Regions from separate parts of the Planococcus donghaensis genome, predicted to be linked through region 4. Evidence: riboswitches for the same ligand, from Rfam matches in the RefSeq annotation. Region 4 holds a riboswitch; each other region holds the start of a gene.
What was found. A riboswitch is a leader RNA that binds a small molecule or an ion and turns the genes downstream of it on or off. The one in region 4 is predicted to bind S-adenosylmethionine.

Region 1 (4,810 bases), 610 kb from region 4:
AAAAAGGATTCATCTAGAAATGTGCGCAAATAAGCTTTTTTGTCAGGACTAGAAATCCTGGCTTTTTTTATGAGCAGCCTAGCAGCAAAAAGAAATTCGAGGTATTGGTCATAGCGGTCATCGAATTGATTAGCCAATTCTTGGTTAATTTTTTTTGCGAGCATGGGGCTTGCCCCATTCGTTGACACCGCAATACTCAATTTTCCTCTTGTGAAATGAGCGGGAAAATGAATGTTGCCGAACTCAGCTTCATCAACAGCATTCACTAAGCAATTTGGGGGAGCCGCTTTTCGTGCAGCTACATTACTAACGGGGTCATTCGTTGCAACAATCAGCATAAAAGCTTTTTCCAAATCTTGATACTCAAAATTTCTCGGCTTCCAAGTGACCAGTTCTTGATCTGCCCATCGGATTATTTCAGCAGTCGCAGTTGGACTAATGACAGTCAATCTTGCCTCTTGATCAACCAAACGTTCAAGTCTACGTGTTGCTATATGTCCGCCTCCAACAACGACTACTTCTTTGTTTTTTATATCAATCATGATGGGGATTGTCGTCATGTTTTCTGCCTCCTTTATGCATTTAATACTAGCAAATAAATTCTAAGAAGAGTTATAAAAATAAATAATTCGCTGAATTCTTAAAAAAATAAGCACTACAGTGGAGCATTATTCGCATGACGTTACTGTTTGTGATTGATTTTTTGCAAATATAAATATAAAAAAACTTAAAACATAGTTTGACACTCGGAATAGTATAATATATACTTTGTGAAATCAAACATTTCAGACAATTTTCACTAACAATTGAATAGACGTTCTTATCAAGAGAGACGGAGGGATTGGCCCTGTGATGTCTCAGCAACCCTCCTTTAAGGAAACGGTGCTAACTCCAATAGGCTTGTTTTAGCCTAGAAGATAAGAAGATTGTTTGGCTTTTTAGGACCTTCTTCTTATTGAAGAGGTCCTTTTCTTTTTGCCTGAATGTCTGGATAGTTTGGTCTCAGAGCGCTTTTTCAAGAACTAACACGTAGAAAAAATCACATTGGAGGTAATATCATGACAAGTAAAGCACACGGTGGAGATTTGGTAAATAGACAGTTAGTCGGCACTGCAAGGGAACAGGCGTTGAAAAAAGCAGCATCTCTTTCTTCGATATCCATTTCGGATTGGGCTATCTCAGATTTAGAGTTGATCGGTATTGGCGGCTTCAGCCCATTGACAGGCTTTCTTGGACAAAAAGATTACAGCAGTGTTTTACAAACATCACGTCTAAGCGATGGCACGGTTTGGAGCGTGCCGATAACGCTGTCCGTTACAGAAAAAGAAGCGGACCGCTACCAAATCGGCGACCACATAGCCTTAAAAGGCGAAGATGGAATTATTTATGGCACGCTCGAGTTAACCGAAAAGTATAGTTATGACAAAGTATTAGAAGCTGAAAAAATTTACGGTACCACAGAAAAAGCGCATGCAGGTGTAGAGAAATTATATACACGTGGAAAGATTTACTTGGCAGGTCCGATTATCTTGTTGAACCGTCCAGATCACAGCGAATTCGCAGAGTTTCATCTAGATCCTCTTGAAACGCGACAGTTGTTCAAAGACCTTGGCTGGAAAACAATTGTTGGTTTTCAAACACGTAACCCGGTGCATCGTGCGCATGAATATATTCAGAAAGCCGCCTTGGAAGTAGTCGATGGCTTGTTGCTAAATCCATTAGTTGGTGAAACCAAATCAGATGATATATCCGCCGCTGTTCGGATGGAAAGTTACCAAGTCATTTTGAAGCATTATTATCCGCAAGACCGAGCACGTTTAGCCATTTATCCTGCGGCTATGCGTTATGCCGGTCCAAAAGAAGCTGTTCTCCATGCCATTGTCCGGAAGAATTACGGATGCACGCATTTTATTGTCGGACGTGATCATGCAGGTGTCGGAGATTATTATGGCACATACGAGGCACAGGAATTTATCAGTCAATTTGAAGATGAATTGGGTATTCAAATTTTTAAATTCGAACATTCTTTTTACTGCAATTCTTGTGAAAATATGGCGACAGCCAAAACTTGCCCCCATGATGCAGAACACCATGTTCATCTAAGTGGGACAAAAGTTCGTGAATTACTTCGCAACGGAGAAAAGCCACCGAAGCAATTTTCCCGTCCGGAAGTAGCCGATGTGCTGATCAAAGGCTTGCGGGAGACCGTAATTAGTAACTAATTAGAGGGTGGTTGCCTATGTCAGTCCAAATGATTTTTGTGCTTATTGTCATTGTCGGCATGGTCAGTGCGTTACTTTTTGAAATTGCTCGTCCGGATATGATTGTGTTTTTGGCATTGGTAGTCTTGCTGCTATCTGGAATTTTAACGACAGAAGAAGCATTGCGTGGGTTTTCAAATCCAGGAATGTTGACGATTGCCTTGTTGTTTATCGTAGTCGGTACTGTGCAAAAGCATGGCCTAATCGATCAGATGATGATCAGTTGGCTGAATAAAGGAAAAAGCTTGAAAGGTTCATTGTTTCGCATTTTCCTTCCATTGCCTTTGATTTCTGCTTTTTTGAATAATACGCCCATCGTAGTGACGTTAACACCATTATTGAAAAAATGGGCTGAAGAACGCAATATTGCCCCTTCTAAAGTATTGATTCCTTTATCGTATGTAACTATTTTAGGTGGCACCATCACTTTGATGGGAACTTCTACTAATTTAGTCGTTCATGGCATGTTGATCGATTATGGTCTAAAAGGATTTTCGCTGTTCGAATTAGCCATTGTCGGAATTCCCATCACCATTGTGGGATTGATTTATTTATTTACAGTTGGCAATATGCTGTTGCCTGAAAATAAGGGATTCAGTAAACAAGTTATAGAAGATTCACGAAACTATATTGCTGAAATGATGGTCGAAGAAATATTCCCGCAGATCAATCAAACAGTAGAACAAGCTAGACTGCGAGAGTTGAAAGGGGTGTACTTGATCGAAATTATTCGTGGCGAGACACGGATTTCCTCGGTTAGTTCCAAAACCGTCATTCAAGCCGGAGATCGCTTGATTTTTACAGGGCTGATTTCCACGATTACTGAACTTCAAAAAAGAAAAGGCTTGAAGTTAAAAACCGGAACCGATTTGCAATTGGATGATTTAAAAAATGGCAATACGCAGCTTGCAGAAGCAGTTGTTTCACATGAATCAACCCTGTTGTCGAAAACCATTAAACAAGCTCAATTTCGCTCACGTTTTGATGCAGGCGTTATGGCGGTGCATCGCAATAATGAACGCATTAAAAGCAAAGTCGGAGATATTATCTTACGGCCAGGTGATACCTTGTTGTTGCTTGCTGGAGCAGATTTTGTCGAGAAATACCAGCAATCCAATGATTTTTATGTGGTTTCCTCTATGAAAACACCAAAATCTTTGCAGGAAAGCCGTTTGGTCGGTTGGTTTTCTTTACTCGTGTTAGTGACCGCGATTGGCTGTGTTATTACAGGATGGTTGACGATGTTCAAAGCGATGGCGTTAGCAGTAATTCTATTGCTAGTAACCAAATCAATTTCTATGGAAGATGCAAAGAATGATGTGCAGTTTAACGTGTTGCTACTGATTGCGAGTGCATTCGGCGTTGGAGCAGCTATGACAAAAACGGGTTTAGCACAATGGATGGCAGATGGCTTATTAGCGGTCGGACAACCATTCGGACTGTTGGCAATTTTGATTTTGATTTACTTATTGACTAGCGTTTTTACAGAGTTGATCACTAATAGTGCTGCAGCAGTCTTAATGATTCCAATAGGTATCGAAATGGCTAGCTATCTGCAACTCGATCCAATGGGTTTTGCGGTTATTATCACCATTGCCGCTTCTGCTAGTTTTATTACACCTATCGGCTACCAAACCAACTTAATCGTTTATGGACCGGGTGGCTACAAGTTTATGGACTACGTCAAAGTTGGGACGCCACTGAGCATGTTGGTGATGACGGTAACCATCACAATTGTTTACTATTACTGGTTTTAGGAGGAGAAAAAGATGAGCAAAGCAACCAATATTGTTTGGCATGAATCGACTGTTACAAAAGAAAACCGACAAAAATTAAATAATCACAAAAGTGGGGTGCTCTGGTTTACCGGATTATCGGGATCGGGAAAATCGACAGTTTCTGTCAACCTTGAAAAAGAAATTCATGCGCTCGGAATACGCACTTATTTGCTCGATGGTGACAATGTCCGTCATGGTTTAAACAAAAACTTAGGGTTCAGCCCAGAAGATCGCACTGAAAATATTCGTCGAATCGGTGAAGTTGGCAAGTTAATGACGGATGCAGGTGTTTTGACTTTGACCGCTTTTATCTCACCGTATCAGGAAGACCGTGCTCAAGTTCGTGCGCTACTTGAAAAAGATGAATTTATCGAAGTATATGTAAAATGCGGAATAGAGACGTGCGAAAGTCGAGATCCAAAAGGTCTTTATAAAAAAGCAAGAACTGGTGAAATCAAAGGGTTTACCGGGATCGATGCCCCATATGAAGAACCGATAAATCCAGACATTACCATTGAAACTGATAAGCAGACTGTAGAGGAGTCCGTACAGGTTATCATCGAATATTTGAAAAAAGTCGGATATCTCGGCTAATGAATTTTAGCTAAAGGAGGAATGTGGGATGAGCCATGCATTACTGTATGAGCACTTTACAGAAGATCCGTTTAAAAACCTGGTGCCAAACGATGATTTAAAAGGTGCTGCAGATGTGTTGCGGTGGGCCTATGATTCTTATGGTGAGGACATTGTTTATGCTTGCAGCTTTGGGGC
Region 2 (4,810 bases), 1.2 Mb from region 4:
AACATTTGCTGTTGGGAGGAAGTCGCTAACCATTCTGCACGTTCTTGTGTTTCCGCAATAATAACATTTACCCCAAGCATGGCATATGGTTCCGTTAATGCTTTAGATGGCTTGAAATTTTGATGATACAACTGCAAAGCTTGCATCATATAATCAGGAGCAAAATGACTAGCAAATGAAAACGGTAATCCTTTTAAAGCAGCAAGCTGCGCACTAAAGCCACTTGAGCCAAGTAGCCACATCGGCACTTTCATATTGGTTCCTGGGAAAGCACGAACACGCCCCACCGGATTTTCTGAAAAGTAATTTTCCAACTCCGCTACTTGTTGCGGAAAGTCTTCCCCATTGCTGTGTAAGCTTCGGCGCAATGCATGAGCAGTTGCTTGATCACTTCCGGGCGCACGTCCTAACCCCAAGTCAATGCGTCCGGGATAAATTGTTTCTAACGTACCAAACTGCTCAGCAATCACGAGTGGTGCATGATTTGGAAGCATTACGCCACCCGAACCTACACGAATCGATTTAGTCGCACCAGCAATATGGCCGATTAAAACAGATGTAGCCGAACTACCAATTCCCGGCATGTTATGATGCTCAGCTAACCAAAAGCGATTAAATCCAAGTGACTCCACATGTTGTGCTAACTCCACGCTATTTTTGAATGCCTGAGCCGTTTCCGCACCTTTATTAATCGGCGCCAAATCCAGTACAGACAACGGAATATCTTCGAATTTCTTGTTTGACATAATGACTTTCACTCCTATTCCTCTCCATTGTAGCGATGTTTTACAAAAACATCCCTTTTCCTGCTCATGAAAGAAAAGCGGAAGCTGCCGTGTAGATTCGACGGGCATAAGACGCTCTGGCAAAGCGGCGTTTTTCCAGCCGCACAGCTAGAGTAGCTTATGACCCGAGAATCTGGCAGCTGGAGCTAGACAACACGAAAAGTGAAAGTGCCTGGTCAGCTCCGACAGGCATAAGACAGACCAGCAGTGTGGCGTTCTTTGCCACGCAGCTGGGTTGACTTATGACCCGAGGAGCTAGGCACTTGCAACTGGACAACATGAAAAGCGGAAGTGGCTATGTAGTCCCGACAGGCTTAAGGCAGAACACGCAGGAAATCCTGATTTCCGTAGTGGGCTGACTTAAGACCCCGAGGGACTAGCCACTAGAGCTAGACAACACGAAAAGTGAAAGCTGCCGTGTAACCTCCCTTTTTTTCTTTCAATTCAAACTAATTAAAATCTTCTCTTGCTTTTCGCCTTCAAATGTTTTATGATAAGAAACATCGAAACAGAAACACCCTAAATTTAATAAGATATTTCTTATCTAGAGAGACGGAGGGATTTGGCCCTGTGAAGTCTCAGCAACCAGTCCGACGAAGACTACGGTGCTAAATCCAATAGGCTTCGCCTAGCAGATGAGAAGAATATGTTTCCTAACAGAGGCTTTCTTCTTAAAAGAAGAAAGCCTCTGTTTTATCGTGGAGAGGATGAGCAAAATGACAAAACACAGTTTAGAAACTTTATTGGTTCAATTAGGGAATCGTAGCGATGCTGCGACAGGAGCGGTAAATCCACCTATCTACTTATCCACCGCTTATGAACATCAAGGTCTTGGGCAATCGACTGGCTATGATTACACACGGACGAAAAATCCGACACGTTCTGTTTTAGAAGAAGGATTTGCTGAACTTGAAGGAGCAGATGCCGCATATGCATGCAGCTCTGGAATGGCCGCGATTCAACTAGTTTTGTCTTTATTCCGACCAGGCGATGAACTATTAGTGCCAGAAGATATTTATGGCGGTACGTATCGCCTATTAGATCATTTCGCAGCCGCTTATAACATCCATCCAATATATGCTGAATTTAAAAACGTAGAAGACACAGAAAAGAAAATAACGATAAACACACGGGCTCTTTTTATCGAAACGCCTACCAATCCGCTTATGCAGGAAATTGACCTGGTATCTTATGCCGCATTAGCGAAAAAACACAAACTGCTATTAATAGTAGATAATACGTTTTTAACACCTTTTTTCCAGCAACCTATCCAGCTTGGAGCTGATATTGTCATTCATAGCGCCACTAAATACATCGGGGGTCATAATGACGTATTGGCTGGCCTTGTTGCTGCTAAAGGAGAGAAGATATGCGACAAACTAGCCACATTCCATAACTCGGTTGGGGCTGTTCTCTCTCCTTTTGACTCTTGGTTATTAGTTCGAGGGTTAAAGACATTACCATTACGTATGAGACAACACGAAGCGAATGCCAAAGCAATTGCAGAATTCTTGTCTCATCAGCCGGTTGTATCGGACGTATTGTATCCGGGGAAAGGTGGTATGCTATCTTTCCGTTTACAGGAAGAAGCTTGGATTGGACCCTTTCTAGAAAACATTAAGCTCATCACGTTTGCTGAAAGCCTTGGCGGTGTCGAAAGCTTTATCACGTATCCTGCCACTCAAACTCACGCAGATATTCCTTTTGAAGAACGGACAAAGCGCGGCGTATGCAACCGTCTGCTACGATTCTCTGTAGGCGTTGAACTAGCCGAGGATTTAATCGCTGACTTAACACAAGCATTTTCAAAATTGAAAGAGGAGGTTGTTGAATATGACCGATCGTATTGAAACCAAGTTTATTCACTCTACTGGAGTTGATCCACTTACTGGGGCCGTTAACGTACCGATCTATTTGTCTTCTACATTTCATCAGAAAAGCTTAGATTCTTTTGGTCCGTTTGATTATAGTCGCTCAGGTAACCCTACGCGTCTTGCACTTGAAGAAACAATCGCAAAACTTGAAGGCGGCACACGTGGCTTTGCCTTTTCATCAGGAATGGCTGCCATCTCTTCGGCATTCATGCTTTTGTCTTCTGGTGATCATGTACTTGTTTCCGAAGATGTTTACGGGGGTACTTACCGCTTTATCACAGAAGTATTGGATAAATTTAAGATTGAATATACATTTGTAAATATGACCAATTTAGATGAAATGGCCAATGCTATTCAACCTAATACAAAAGTTATTTACTTAGAAACGCCTTCAAATCCTGTTATGAACATCACAGATATTGAAATCGCTGCAAAATTAGCAAAAGCAAATGATTGTTTAACATTTGTCGACAATACTTTTATGACCCCCCTTTATCAAAACCCGTTAGAACTTGGTGCTGATATTGTGCTACACAGTGCCACAAAATTTTTGTCTGGTCATAGTGACATTATTGCTGGACTCGCTGTTACGAAGGACGAAGAGCTTGGCAATCGCCTCGCCTTTATCCAAAACACGTTTGGGTCTGTTTTAGGCGCACAAGATTCCTATTTGCTAATTCAAGGAATTAAAACGTTAGGGGCTCGTTTAGGTCAATCATCCGAATCCGCTCGTGTGATTGCTGAATACTTGCACAATCATCCGCTAATCGAAGAAGTTTATTATCCAGGATTTTCATTCCACCCCGGCAACCCTATTCACGAACGTCAAGCAAAGAGTGCAGGAGCTGTCCTCTCTTTCCGCTTAGCTGATAAAAAGTCTGCTCGAACTTTTGTAGAGCATTTAAGAATTCCCGTATTTGCAGTCAGTCTTGGTGCAGTGGAATCGATCTTGTCCTATCCAGCCACAATGTCTCATGGCTCTATGCCAAAAGAAGAACGTGAAAAACGAGGAATTACCGATGGCTTACTACGTTATTCAGTTGGTCTCGAGCATACGGATGACTTAGTGCAAGATTTGAACCAAGCACTTGTTCAAGTAGCCCGACGTAACGGATTAAGTATTGCAAATTGAAGGCGTTAATTGTTACTCCTAAAAGCATCTATTACCTTAGCTGGTAATAGATGCTTTAGCTTTGCAAAAAAATGAAATTAATCATCTCATTTTTTAGACACAATTCCAAAAAAAATAAGATAGTTGGCTGTTTCTGATTGACATTCTCAATTAGCTCTTTATAATTGAGGTTGAGAATGATTTTCATTTAACTTCTCAATTATATACTAAAGGGAGAGACATCCATGAAGAAATCTTTATATCTCATTTTAGCATTACTACTTCTTGTTTTAGCAGCATGTGGAAACGATGATGCAGCTGAACAAAAAGATGAAACAGATGGTAATGAAGTTAATCTATATACAGCAAGACATTATGATGTCGACGATGAACTATATAAAAAGTTCGAAGAAGAAACAGGTATTAAAGTCAATTTGATCAAAGGTGACGCTGACGAACTACTTGAGCGCATCAAACGTGAAGGCGACGCTACTGAAGCAGACTTATTTTTAACTGCTGATGCCGGCCGTCTATACCGTGCTAAAGAAGATGGCTTATTGCAATCCGTAACAAGTGACCTATTAGACGAGCAAATTCCTGAAAACTACCGTGATACCGATCAAATGTGGTACGGCTTAACAAAACGTGCTCGTGTAATTGTATACAACCAAGACACCGTAACACCTGAAGAATTATCTACGTACGATGCATTGACAGAAGATCAGTGGAATGGCCGCGTATTAATCCGTAGTTCTGAAAACATCTACAATCAATCGTTACTTGCTTCATTTATCGAAATTGACGGTGAAGAACAAGCAAAAGAATGGGCTGCTGGATTAGTTAAGAACTTTGCACGTGACCCTGAAGGTGGAGATCGTGACCAAGCAAAAGCGATTGCAGCTGGAATCGGTGATGTGGCGATTATGAACAGCTATTATTTTGGTCAAATGTTAAATTCTGAAGACGCTGCTGAAGTAGAAGTTGCAGAAAATCTTGGGATTTACTTCCCGAACCAAGACACAACAGGAACTCACGTTAAC
Region 3 (4,810 bases), 1.6 Mb from region 4:
AACCCTATTAGTCAAAAAATTTTGAAACTTTCAGCTTTTTCAAACGTTATCTTTTAGTAGGAAGGAGGAAATGACTGTGTTTATTTGGATTGTGCTATTATTTATCGTTAGTTATGGAATTGGTTGTTGTCACGGCTCTTTAGCAGCACAACGGTTGTCGGGGGTTAACATCAAAACTTCTGGTGTAAAAAATGCCGGTGCCTCTAATGCTGCCATTGTTTTAGGTTGGAAATACGGATTACTCGTTGCTATTATTGATATTTTTAAGGGGTTTGCGGCAGTTGCAGGGCTAGCTTTCTTATTAAGTCTAGGTGATTTTTCTCCGGAACTCACATGGGCAATGCTGTTTATAGCAGGTGCCGGAGTTATTTTCGGTCATAATTTCCCGTTCTTTATGAAGTTTAACGGAGGAAAAGGAACTGCTTCTGTGATTGGGGTTATGCTAGCGCTTGATTGGAAACTTGGCTTACTAGGATTATTATTATTGATTGCTGTCTCACTCACAACAAACTACCTCGTTATAGGAGTACTTGTCCTTTATACAACGTTCTTTGTGATAGCATTGGTTCCCGCAAATGGATTTTGGCCCCTGCTGATTTCCATCTTACTTTTTGCAATGGCTATTTGGAAGCATCGTGAAAATATTATCCGAATAAAGAATGGTACCGAAACAAAAGTAGCTACAGTATTTAAAAAGAAATCTTCTACCCCAATTTAATTGGGAACATAAGCATATTTTAAAAGTAATAAAATAAAAAACTAATCTTCTTCTTGACTTTTTTGTTATTCCACCATAAAGTAGGAATCACGAATCGAATAGCATACATCACTTTCTTATCCAGAGAAACCGAGGGACAGGCCCTATGACGTTTCGGCAGCAGATTTGTTTAACCACAAAAACTGTGCCAACTCCTGCAAATGCACCCGTGCATTTGGAAGATGAGAATTAGATGGTTTCTACAGGAACCCTCTTTTTTCTTATGGTTTAAGAAAAAAGAGGGTTTTTTTGTCTAGTTTCTCAACGGATTGTGAGCATGAGCGATTTGAAACAATACAGCATGAGGAGGTCAAGTCAACATGATTCAATTCGAAGGCGTCGCCAAAACTTACCAATCAGGTAACCAGCAAATCCATGCATTAAATGGCATTGATTTAACTGTCGAAACTGGCGAAATCTACGGAGTGATCGGCTTTAGTGGAGCTGGTAAAAGCTCATTGATCCGTACAGTAAATTTGCTCGAACGCCCTTCTAAAGGACGCGTATTAGTTCATGGAAAAGATATTTCGACTTTGTCTGGCAAAGAAATTCGTACCATCCGAAAAGATATCGGTATGATTTTTCAACACTTCAACTTACTAAATTCTAAAACCGTTTATCACAACGTTGCGATGCCACTACTCTTAGCAAAGACACCTAAAGAAGATATTGAAAAACAAGTTAAAGACTTACTCGACTTTGTGGGGCTTGCAGACCAAGCACAAAAATATCCAGATCAATTGTCAGGTGGACAAAAGCAACGGATTGGTATTGCTCGCGCTTTAGCTACCAACCCTTCTGTATTATTATGCGATGAAGCAACGTCAGCACTTGATCCTCAAACGACTAAGTCAATTTTAGATTTACTTAAAAAAATCAACAAAGAATACAACATAACTATCTTGCTTATTACACATGAAATGGGCGTTATTCGAGAAATTTGCAACAAAGTAGCGGTCCTAGAAGACGGAAAAGTTATTGAGCAAGGGACAGTTTTCGAAGTTTTTTCAAACCCACAACAAGCTACAACAAAACGCTTTGTCCGCTCTGTTATGAACGATGAATTACCTGAATCCTTGTTAGCCCAAATTCATGATACCCATAGCGATCACGCAATTTACCGGTTGCAATTTACAGGGAATTCCGTCGGTACACCCGTTATGTCCCAGGTATCACGAGATTTTAATGTTAATTTAAATGTATTATTTGGAAATATTACCGAATTACAAGGAGTTCCCTACGGCAATTTAATTGTGGAATTTTCAGGTGAACTAAATAAGGTCGAACGTGCAATCACTTCTATTCGAGACAGCAATATTCACATAGAGGAGGTTACTCATTATGTCAGTTAACTACTACCAAATTTTAGAAGCTTTGTGGGAAACCATTTATATGACCGGCGCAGCATTCGGATTTTCTTTATTGATTGGCTTTCCACTCGGCATTCTTCTTGTGATTACAAGAAAAGGACATTTAATTGAAAACGAGTCGATTTCCAAAGTGCTAAACATCATCATTAATATTTTCCGCTCAGTTCCTTTTATCATTTTGATGGTTGCCATCATTCCATTAACACGCCTTATTGTTGGGACGTCTATCGGAACTGCAGCAGCCATTGTTCCTTTAGTTTTTTATGCTGGTCCTTATATTGCTCGATTAATCGAAAACTCGCTTCTTGAAGTCGACAAAGGCGTGATCGAAGCCGCTCAAGCAATGGGTGCATCACCCGTACAAATTATTTTTCGCTTCTTAATCCCTGAAGCTCTCAGCTCACTTGTTCTTGCATTAACAATAGCTGTAGTCGGGCTAATCGGTGCATCTGCTATGGCCGGAGCTATTGGCGGTGGTGGTCTTGGGGACTTAGCCATTACATACGGATATCAGAGATTCGATACCTTTATCATGTTTGTCACTGTAGCGATTCTTGTCGTACTCGTGCAAGGTGTTCAATCTTTCGGAAATATTCTATCAAGACGAGTAAGACGTAGTTAACACAAAGTAAACCCTAAAAAAAATCGGAGGAATTATTCATGAAAAAAATTATTGCAACAGCATTACTGACATTATCGGTATTAACCTTAGCGGCGTGCGGAGATGATAGTAGCGCAGAAGACACAACAAAAGTAACACTTGGCATAAGCGGTTCGGATACGACCATATGGGATTACATTGCTGAAAAAGCTGAAAAAGAAGGCATTGATTTAGAAATTCAAACATTTTCTGATTATGTAGCACCCAACTTAGCTCTTGCAGAAGGTGAATTGGATTTGAACGCTTTCCAAACAATTTCGTATTTTGATGAGTTTGTTGCCGAACACAATATTGATATCGTGCCAATTGGCTCCACAGTCATCGCACCAATGGGCTTGTATTCCGATAAATACGAATCTATCGAGGAACTTCCACAAGACTCACAAATCGCTGTCCCTAACGAAGCCACTAACATGGGCCGAGCACTTTTACTTCTGGATGAAGCTGGCTTAATTACACTTTCTGAAGATGCCGGTCTGACAGGAACCGCTGAAGACATTACCGAAAATCCGAAAAACCTTGAAATTGTGCCAATGGTATCCGGTCATACACCGCGCGCTATGCCCGATGTTGCAGCTTCGATTATTAATAATGGTGTTGCAGTAGACGCTGGATTGAATCCCACAGAAGACCCTATCGCTCGCGAAAGTGATACAGCAAAACCTTATATTAACTTGATTGCAGCAAATGCTGAAGATGCAGAAAACGAAGCTTATTTAAAAATCGTTGAATTGTACCAACAAGAAGACACGACTGAATTTATCATTGAACATACAAAAGGAGCTCAAATTCCAACGAACGTTACTGTAGAAGAATTAGTGGACTACCAATAACAAGCATGTAAGGAGGAAATTGAATGACGCTTATCGAAGAAGCAGCTCAGACCATCTCTCAGTCTATCGATTCAAAACGTTCGACATACATTAAAGCAAGTCATGAAATTCATGACCGACCTGAAATTGGCAACCAAGAATTTTTCGCCAGTACGTTATTAATCAGCTTGCTCGAAGAAGCTGGGTTTGCTGTGGAAAAAGGCGTTGCTGGACATGAAACTGCGTTTTTTGCTCGTAAGAAAAGTGAACTTTCTGGCCCCACTATCGCTTATCTCGCTGAATACGATGCACTTCCTGGAATTGGACATGCTTGTGGACACAATATAATTGGCACGACGAGCGTAGCCGCCGCGATTGCCTTGTCTGAAACTCTCGACGCTGTGGGTGGTGAAGTGGTGGTTCTTGGCACACCTGCCGAAGAAGGTGGACCAAATGGGAGTGCAAAAGGCAGTTTTGTCAAACACGGTTTACTTGAAGAAATTGATGCAGCGCTAATGCTCCATCCTTCTGGAAACTCAGCGATCACAGGTCCATCTCTTGCAGTGGATCCACTAGAATTTCACTTTTACGGTAAACCTGCTCATGCAGCCGGTTCTCCTGAAAAAGGCATTAATGCATTAGACGCTGTACTTCAACTGTTTAATAGCATTAAACGCATTGCGTCAGCAATTGCCGTCAGATGCGCGTGTTCATGGTATTATTACGCACGGTGGAGACGCCCCCAATATTATTCCAGAGTATGCGGCTGCGCGATTTTACATTCGCGGAGACTCATGGAAGAAAACGGCGGAAACCGCTCGTAAAGTTCGCGCAATTGCTGAAGGTGCAGCTTTAGCTACTGGTGCTACTGTGAAAATCGAACGATTTCAAAATGAAGTTCGGGATTTAGTGTTAACTTCTCCTTTGGACGATGTAATCCGCAGCGAACTCGAAGCGCAAGGTGAAACCGTAGCCGATTCACGAATTTCTGGACTTGGTTCTACCGACGCTGGCAATATCAGCTATGAAGTTCCAACCGCCCATGGTTATATCAAAATTGGACCTGAAATATTAATTGCACATACCGAAGAGTTTCGTGAAGCAGCAAAATCTAATCAAGGCGATAGAGCATTAATCCGAGGTGCTAAAGCTTTAGCTAACACGGGATATCGTTTGTTGACAGACAAAAATCTATTAGAACAAATCAAAG
Region 4 (4,810 bases):
AAGTTTTCGGCTACTTTAAATGCCGCGTAATGAGGCAACATCACACCACCTGAACCGAGCCGAATGGTAGATGTGACGGCTCCTAAATGCGCAAGTAACAGTTCCGGAGAAGAGCCAGCTAAAGTAGGTGCATCGTGATGTTCTGATACCCAAAAGCGCGTATAGCCCCATTTCTCGGCGTACTTTGCAAGTATGGCCGTATGTTTTAATGCTTCCTGCGGCGAACTGCCTGCTGAAATTGGCGATTGGTCTAATACGCTATACGTTAACGCCATAAGACTCACTCCTTTCCTTTCTAAACAAGGCATTTTTATTCTTCGATCAAGTAACCAACCGAACGCAATACGGTATGGATAAAGCCTTGTGCGGCTAGAAAAACTTCTTCTTTTTCAGGTTCTTGAAAAATATCATGATAGCAATATTTCCATTCTTTATAAGTAAACTCAGTTAATTGTTGTTTTAGTAACCATTGACGAGCCGCTTCTTTTTCCGTGATTACATCCCGCTCCGCCGTATACAAACATGTCGGAATTTGTGGATATACTTCAATAGCCGCAGCGGTTTCTTTCATATAACTTTGTAATTCTTTATACCAGCCCGCCGTAATAACCGTATGATACAGCTTGCTTTCTGTTTCTTGACTAAAAGAAAACTGATCTCGCGTTAAATGACGCAATTCGATGCCGTGGTCCATTTTTCGGCGACCCGTTAATTGAGCAACACCTGGGAAAGTGTTTAGTGCTTTTGGTGGCAGTTTTTTTAACTGTAGCCAAGGAGACGTGAAAATGGCTCCCGCTACATTATATTTACGATGCCCCAACACATTCATCGCTACCGTAGCACCTAGTCCATGGGCAATCACAAATACCGGTAAATCATTATCTGAAGCCAGTTTCAACATTTCAATCACCGCTTGTTCATATTCATCAAACGATTCGCGGTGAACGTTGTCAGCTCCGGCATTTTTGCCGTGACCCGGTAAATCTCCTGTGTACACATGAAAGCCTACCGATCGCCATTTTTCAATTTGCCACGCATACCGCATATGCTGTTCATATGCACTATGGATTAACACCACTACTGCTTTAGCTGTGCCTTCAGCTTGCCATTTCCACATAATCAAACTTCCTTTCCTTGCCGATCAGCTCTTAACGCTATATTGTCATTTGACGTTTCGTTTTGTTTTGATACGATTATAGAATATCTTATCTTGTTTAAAGGAGCTTTGCCATGATTTATCCATTTAAAGACAAATTTCCACAAATCGACACATCCGCTTTTATTGCAGACTATACGACAATCACTGGCGATGTGACGATTGGTGCTGACTCATCCGTTTGGTTTAATACGGTCATTCGCGGTGACGTTTCTCCTACCATCATCGGCAATAAAGTTAACATCCAAGACTTGTGCATGCTTCATCAAAGCCCAGGCAAAACTTTGCTTCTTGAAGATGAAGTAACAATAGGGCATCAAGTAACGCTTCATAGCTGCACGGTTCGTAAAGGTGCGTTAGTTGGCATGGGTTCTCTTATTCTTGACGGAGCTGAAATTGGAGAAGGCGCATTTGTTGGTGCGGGTAGTCTCGTGCCGCCAGGAAAAGTCATTCCTCCTGGCATGCTAGCGTTTGGCCGTCCTGCAACAGTTGTCCGTGAACTTCACGAAGATGATAAAGAAGACATGAAACGCATTGTCCGTGAGTATGCAGAAAAAGCTGCTTATTATAAATCACTTCAAAAAGCATAACAAACAGAAAAAGGACGACCGGGCATCACTGCCTAGTCGTCCTTTTTGTGTAGTTAACTTAAACGCCAGCTTGTTCTTTTAAGATTGCTGCTTTGTCTGTACGTTCCCACGGCAAATCAACATCCGTACGGCCAAAATGTCCGTAAGCTGCAGTTTGCTTGTAGATTGGGCGACGTAGATCCAACATTTTAATGATGCCAGCAGGACGCAAGTCAAAGTTTGCGCGTACCAAATCATCTAATTTGTCTTCATCAACAATGCCAGTTCCAAACGTATCAAATGCAATAGATACAGGATGTGCTACACCAATTGCATAAGCTAATTGAACTTCACATTTATCTGCAAGACCAGCTGCTACGATGTTTTTCGCTACATAACGTGCCGCATAAGCCGCTGAACGGTCAACTTTTGTTGCGTCTTTTCCTGAGAATGCGCCGCCACCATGACGAGCATAACCACCATAAGTATCAACGATGATTTTACGTCCTGTTAAACCTGCATCTCCTTGAGGTCCGCCAATAACAAAACGACCAGTTGGGTTGATAAAGTATTTTGTTTCTTCGTCAATCCATTTAGCTGGTACAACTTCATTAATTACATATTCTTTAATGTTGCGTTGAATTTGCTCTAATGTTACTTCTGGGTGATGTTGAGTTGAGATAACAATTGTATCCACACGAAGCGGTTTGTTGTTTTCATCGTATTCAACTGTTACTTGTGTTTTGCCATCTGGACGCAAGTATGGAAGAATTTCTTCTTTGCGAACTTCAGCTAAACGACGTGCCAATTTATGTGCCAATGAAATCGGCAATGGCATTAATTCTTCTGTTTCGTTGTTTGCATATCCGAACATCAACCCTTGGTCACCTGCTCCGATATCATCTAATTCTTTATCTGTCATTTGGCCATCACGTGATTCTAGCGCTACGTTAACTCCTGCAGCGATGTCTGCTGATTGCTCATCAATTGCTGTAAGAACAGCACTTGTTTCTGAGTCAAAACCATATTTAGCGCGTGTGTATCCAATTTCTTTTACTGTTTGTCTAACAACTTTCGGAATATCCACATAAGTAGATGTCGTGATTTCTCCTGCAACTAGTACAAGTCCTGTTGTGACAGTTGTTTCACACGCAACGCGTGCATTTGGATCCTCGGTTAAAATTGCATCTAAAATAGCATCTGAGATTTGGTCACAGATCTTATCCGGATGTCCTTCTGTTACTGATTCTGATGTAAATAATCTACGGTTTTTCAAAAAATGTTCCTCCTTATATCCTGCGAGATTGCTCTCGAAATTGATACGGTACTCGTTTCCCATGTCAAGTCCGTTCCAGAAACTCTGGATTGAACTTCAAGCCGTTTGTGGCCTTTGCACACGAGGATTAAGGGCATTTCATAAAAAAATCCCTTCACTCATTCTGCATGAGGAAAGGAAAAATCATCATAAGCACCTTTCACTCTTATCATCCAAGGCCTGTTCGCCTTGTGTCAGGTTGGGCACCATCACTACATATGTAGCAGGTTGCCGGGTTTCATAGGGCCTGCCCCCTCCACCAGCTCGGAATAAGAGTATCCGTTCAATTTTTCATCATACGGAAGTAGCACTGCGATGTCAACATTTTATGCAAATTAAATTGACAGACTTTGCATTTAACGTTTAAAAACCACCATAAATTCGAAATGATTTACTATTCTTTCTATATATAGTGTTAATGTCATCCAATTTTTTTAATTTCTGCAGCGGATTAGTGTAGACTAATAAACCTAATGTGTTATACTAATGAACGAATATACATCCTCCCCATTGCTATGGGAATAACAGAAAAGGAAGGTACATATATATGACTTCAGTGAACTTTGCAAACGACTTGAAGGAACTTTTAACTGGCCAAAATGTGCATGTTCAATTATCAGTGCCACAACTAGTGGAAGCAGCAACATCCCGCAAGGAAGCGGTATTAACTCGGGAAGGCGCTGTAAAAGCGGAAACAGGAAAATATACTGGCCGCTCACCGAAAGACAAATACATGGTGGAAGAAGAAAGCTCTAAAAACAAAGTCGACTGGGGCAATGTGAACCGTCCAATCTCAAGCGAAGTGTTTGAAAAGCTCTACGCTAAAGTGATTAAGCACTTAAAAGACAAAGATGCGCTTTACGTTTTCAAAGGATTTGCTGGTGCTGACCACGAATCACGTGTACCTATCCAAACAATCAATGAATACGCATGGCACAATCTATTTGCTCACCAATTGTTCATCCGTCCATCGGCTGAAGAATTACAAACACATGAAGCTGAATTCACTGTTGTGTATGCTCCAACTTTCCAGGCAGACCCTGAAGTTGACGGTACAGCTTCTGAAACTTTCATCATCGTATCAATGGAGCAAAAGATCATTTTGATCGGCGGAACTGAATACGCTGGCGAAATGAAAAAATCGATTTTCTCTATTATGAACTACTTACTTCCTGAAAAAGGCATTTTACCTATGCACTGTTCAGCAAATGTTGGGCCAGAAGGCGATGTCACATTGTTCTTCGGTTTATCTGGTACGGGTAAAACGACTTTATCAGCTGATGGCAATCGTAAGCTAATCGGTGACGATGAGCACGGTTGGTCAGATAACGGTGTATTTAACATTGAAGGCGGCTGCTACGCTAAAACAATCAATTTGTCTCGTGAAAACGAACCACAAATTTACGATGCAATTCGTTTTGGTTCAGTTCTTGAAAACGTTGTAGTCGATCCTGAAACACGCATTCCAAACTATGACGATGGTTCATTAACTGAAAACACGCGTGCTGCATACCCAATGCAAGCTATCGACAATATTGTAGACCCTTCAGTTGCAGGACATCCTAAAACGATTGTCTTCTTGACGGCTGACGCATTTGGCGTATTGCCTCCAATCAGTAAATTAACAAAAGAACAAGCTATGTACCACTTCTTAAGTGGATACACGTCTAAACTAGCAGGCACAGAACGCGGAATCACAACTCCTGAAGCAACGTTCTCAACTTGCTTTGGTTCACCTTTCTTACCGTTACACGCAACAGTATATGCTGA

Region 1: it holds a riboswitch for S-adenosylmethionine, as region 4 does, so the genes downstream of both, sat (sulfate adenylyltransferase) here and metK (methionine adenosyltransferase) in region 4, are expected to answer to the same signal.
Region 2: it holds a riboswitch for S-adenosylmethionine, as region 4 does, so the genes downstream of both, BCM40_RS11945 (methionine biosynthesis PLP-dependent protein) here and metK (methionine adenosyltransferase) in region 4, are expected to answer to the same signal.
Region 3: it holds a riboswitch for S-adenosylmethionine, as region 4 does, so the genes downstream of both, BCM40_RS13620 (methionine ABC transporter ATP-binding protein) here and metK (methionine adenosyltransferase) in region 4, are expected to answer to the same signal.

Annotation. Positions count from the first base shown of each region.
Region 1 is NZ_CP016543.2:553,011-557,820, forward strand. It holds gene BCM40_RS02920 (NAD(P)-binding protein) at 1-560, opposite strand, end outside; SAM riboswitch class I at 818-924, shown strand; gene sat (sulfate adenylyltransferase) at 1,059-2,222, shown strand; gene BCM40_RS02930 (SLC13 family permease) at 2,240-4,018, shown strand; gene cysC (adenylyl-sulfate kinase) at 4,031-4,633, shown strand; gene BCM40_RS02940 (phosphoadenylyl-sulfate reductase) at 4,662-4,810, shown strand, end outside.
Region 2 is NZ_CP016543.2:2,381,569-2,386,378, forward strand. It holds gene BCM40_RS11940 (LLM class flavin-dependent oxidoreductase) at 1-746, opposite strand, end outside; SAM riboswitch class I at 1,323-1,427, shown strand; gene BCM40_RS11945 (methionine biosynthesis PLP-dependent protein) at 1,502-2,635, shown strand; gene metC (cystathionine beta-lyase) at 2,619-3,791, shown strand; gene BCM40_RS11955 (Fe(3+) ABC transporter substrate-binding protein) at 4,016-4,810, shown strand, end outside.
Region 3 is NZ_CP016543.2:2,772,210-2,777,019, forward strand. It holds gene BCM40_RS13615 (glycerol-3-phosphate acyltransferase) at 77-718, shown strand; SAM riboswitch class I at 832-946, shown strand; gene BCM40_RS13620 (methionine ABC transporter ATP-binding protein) at 1,078-2,109, shown strand; gene BCM40_RS13625 (methionine ABC transporter permease) at 2,099-2,749, shown strand; gene BCM40_RS13630 (MetQ/NlpA family ABC transporter substrate-binding protein) at 2,788-3,621, shown strand; partial or broken gene BCM40_RS16620 (M20 family metallopeptidase) at 3,645-4,810, shown strand, end outside.
Region 4 is NZ_CP016543.2:1,163,051-1,167,860, reverse strand. It holds gene BCM40_RS05865 (LLM class flavin-dependent oxidoreductase) at 1-275, opposite strand, end outside; gene BCM40_RS05860 (alpha/beta hydrolase) at 311-1,117, opposite strand; gene BCM40_RS05855 (gamma carbonic anhydrase) at 1,231-1,746, shown strand; gene metK (methionine adenosyltransferase) at 1,805-3,001, opposite strand; SAM riboswitch class I at 3,204-3,316, opposite strand; gene pckA (phosphoenolpyruvate carboxykinase (ATP)) at 3,588-4,810, shown strand, end outside.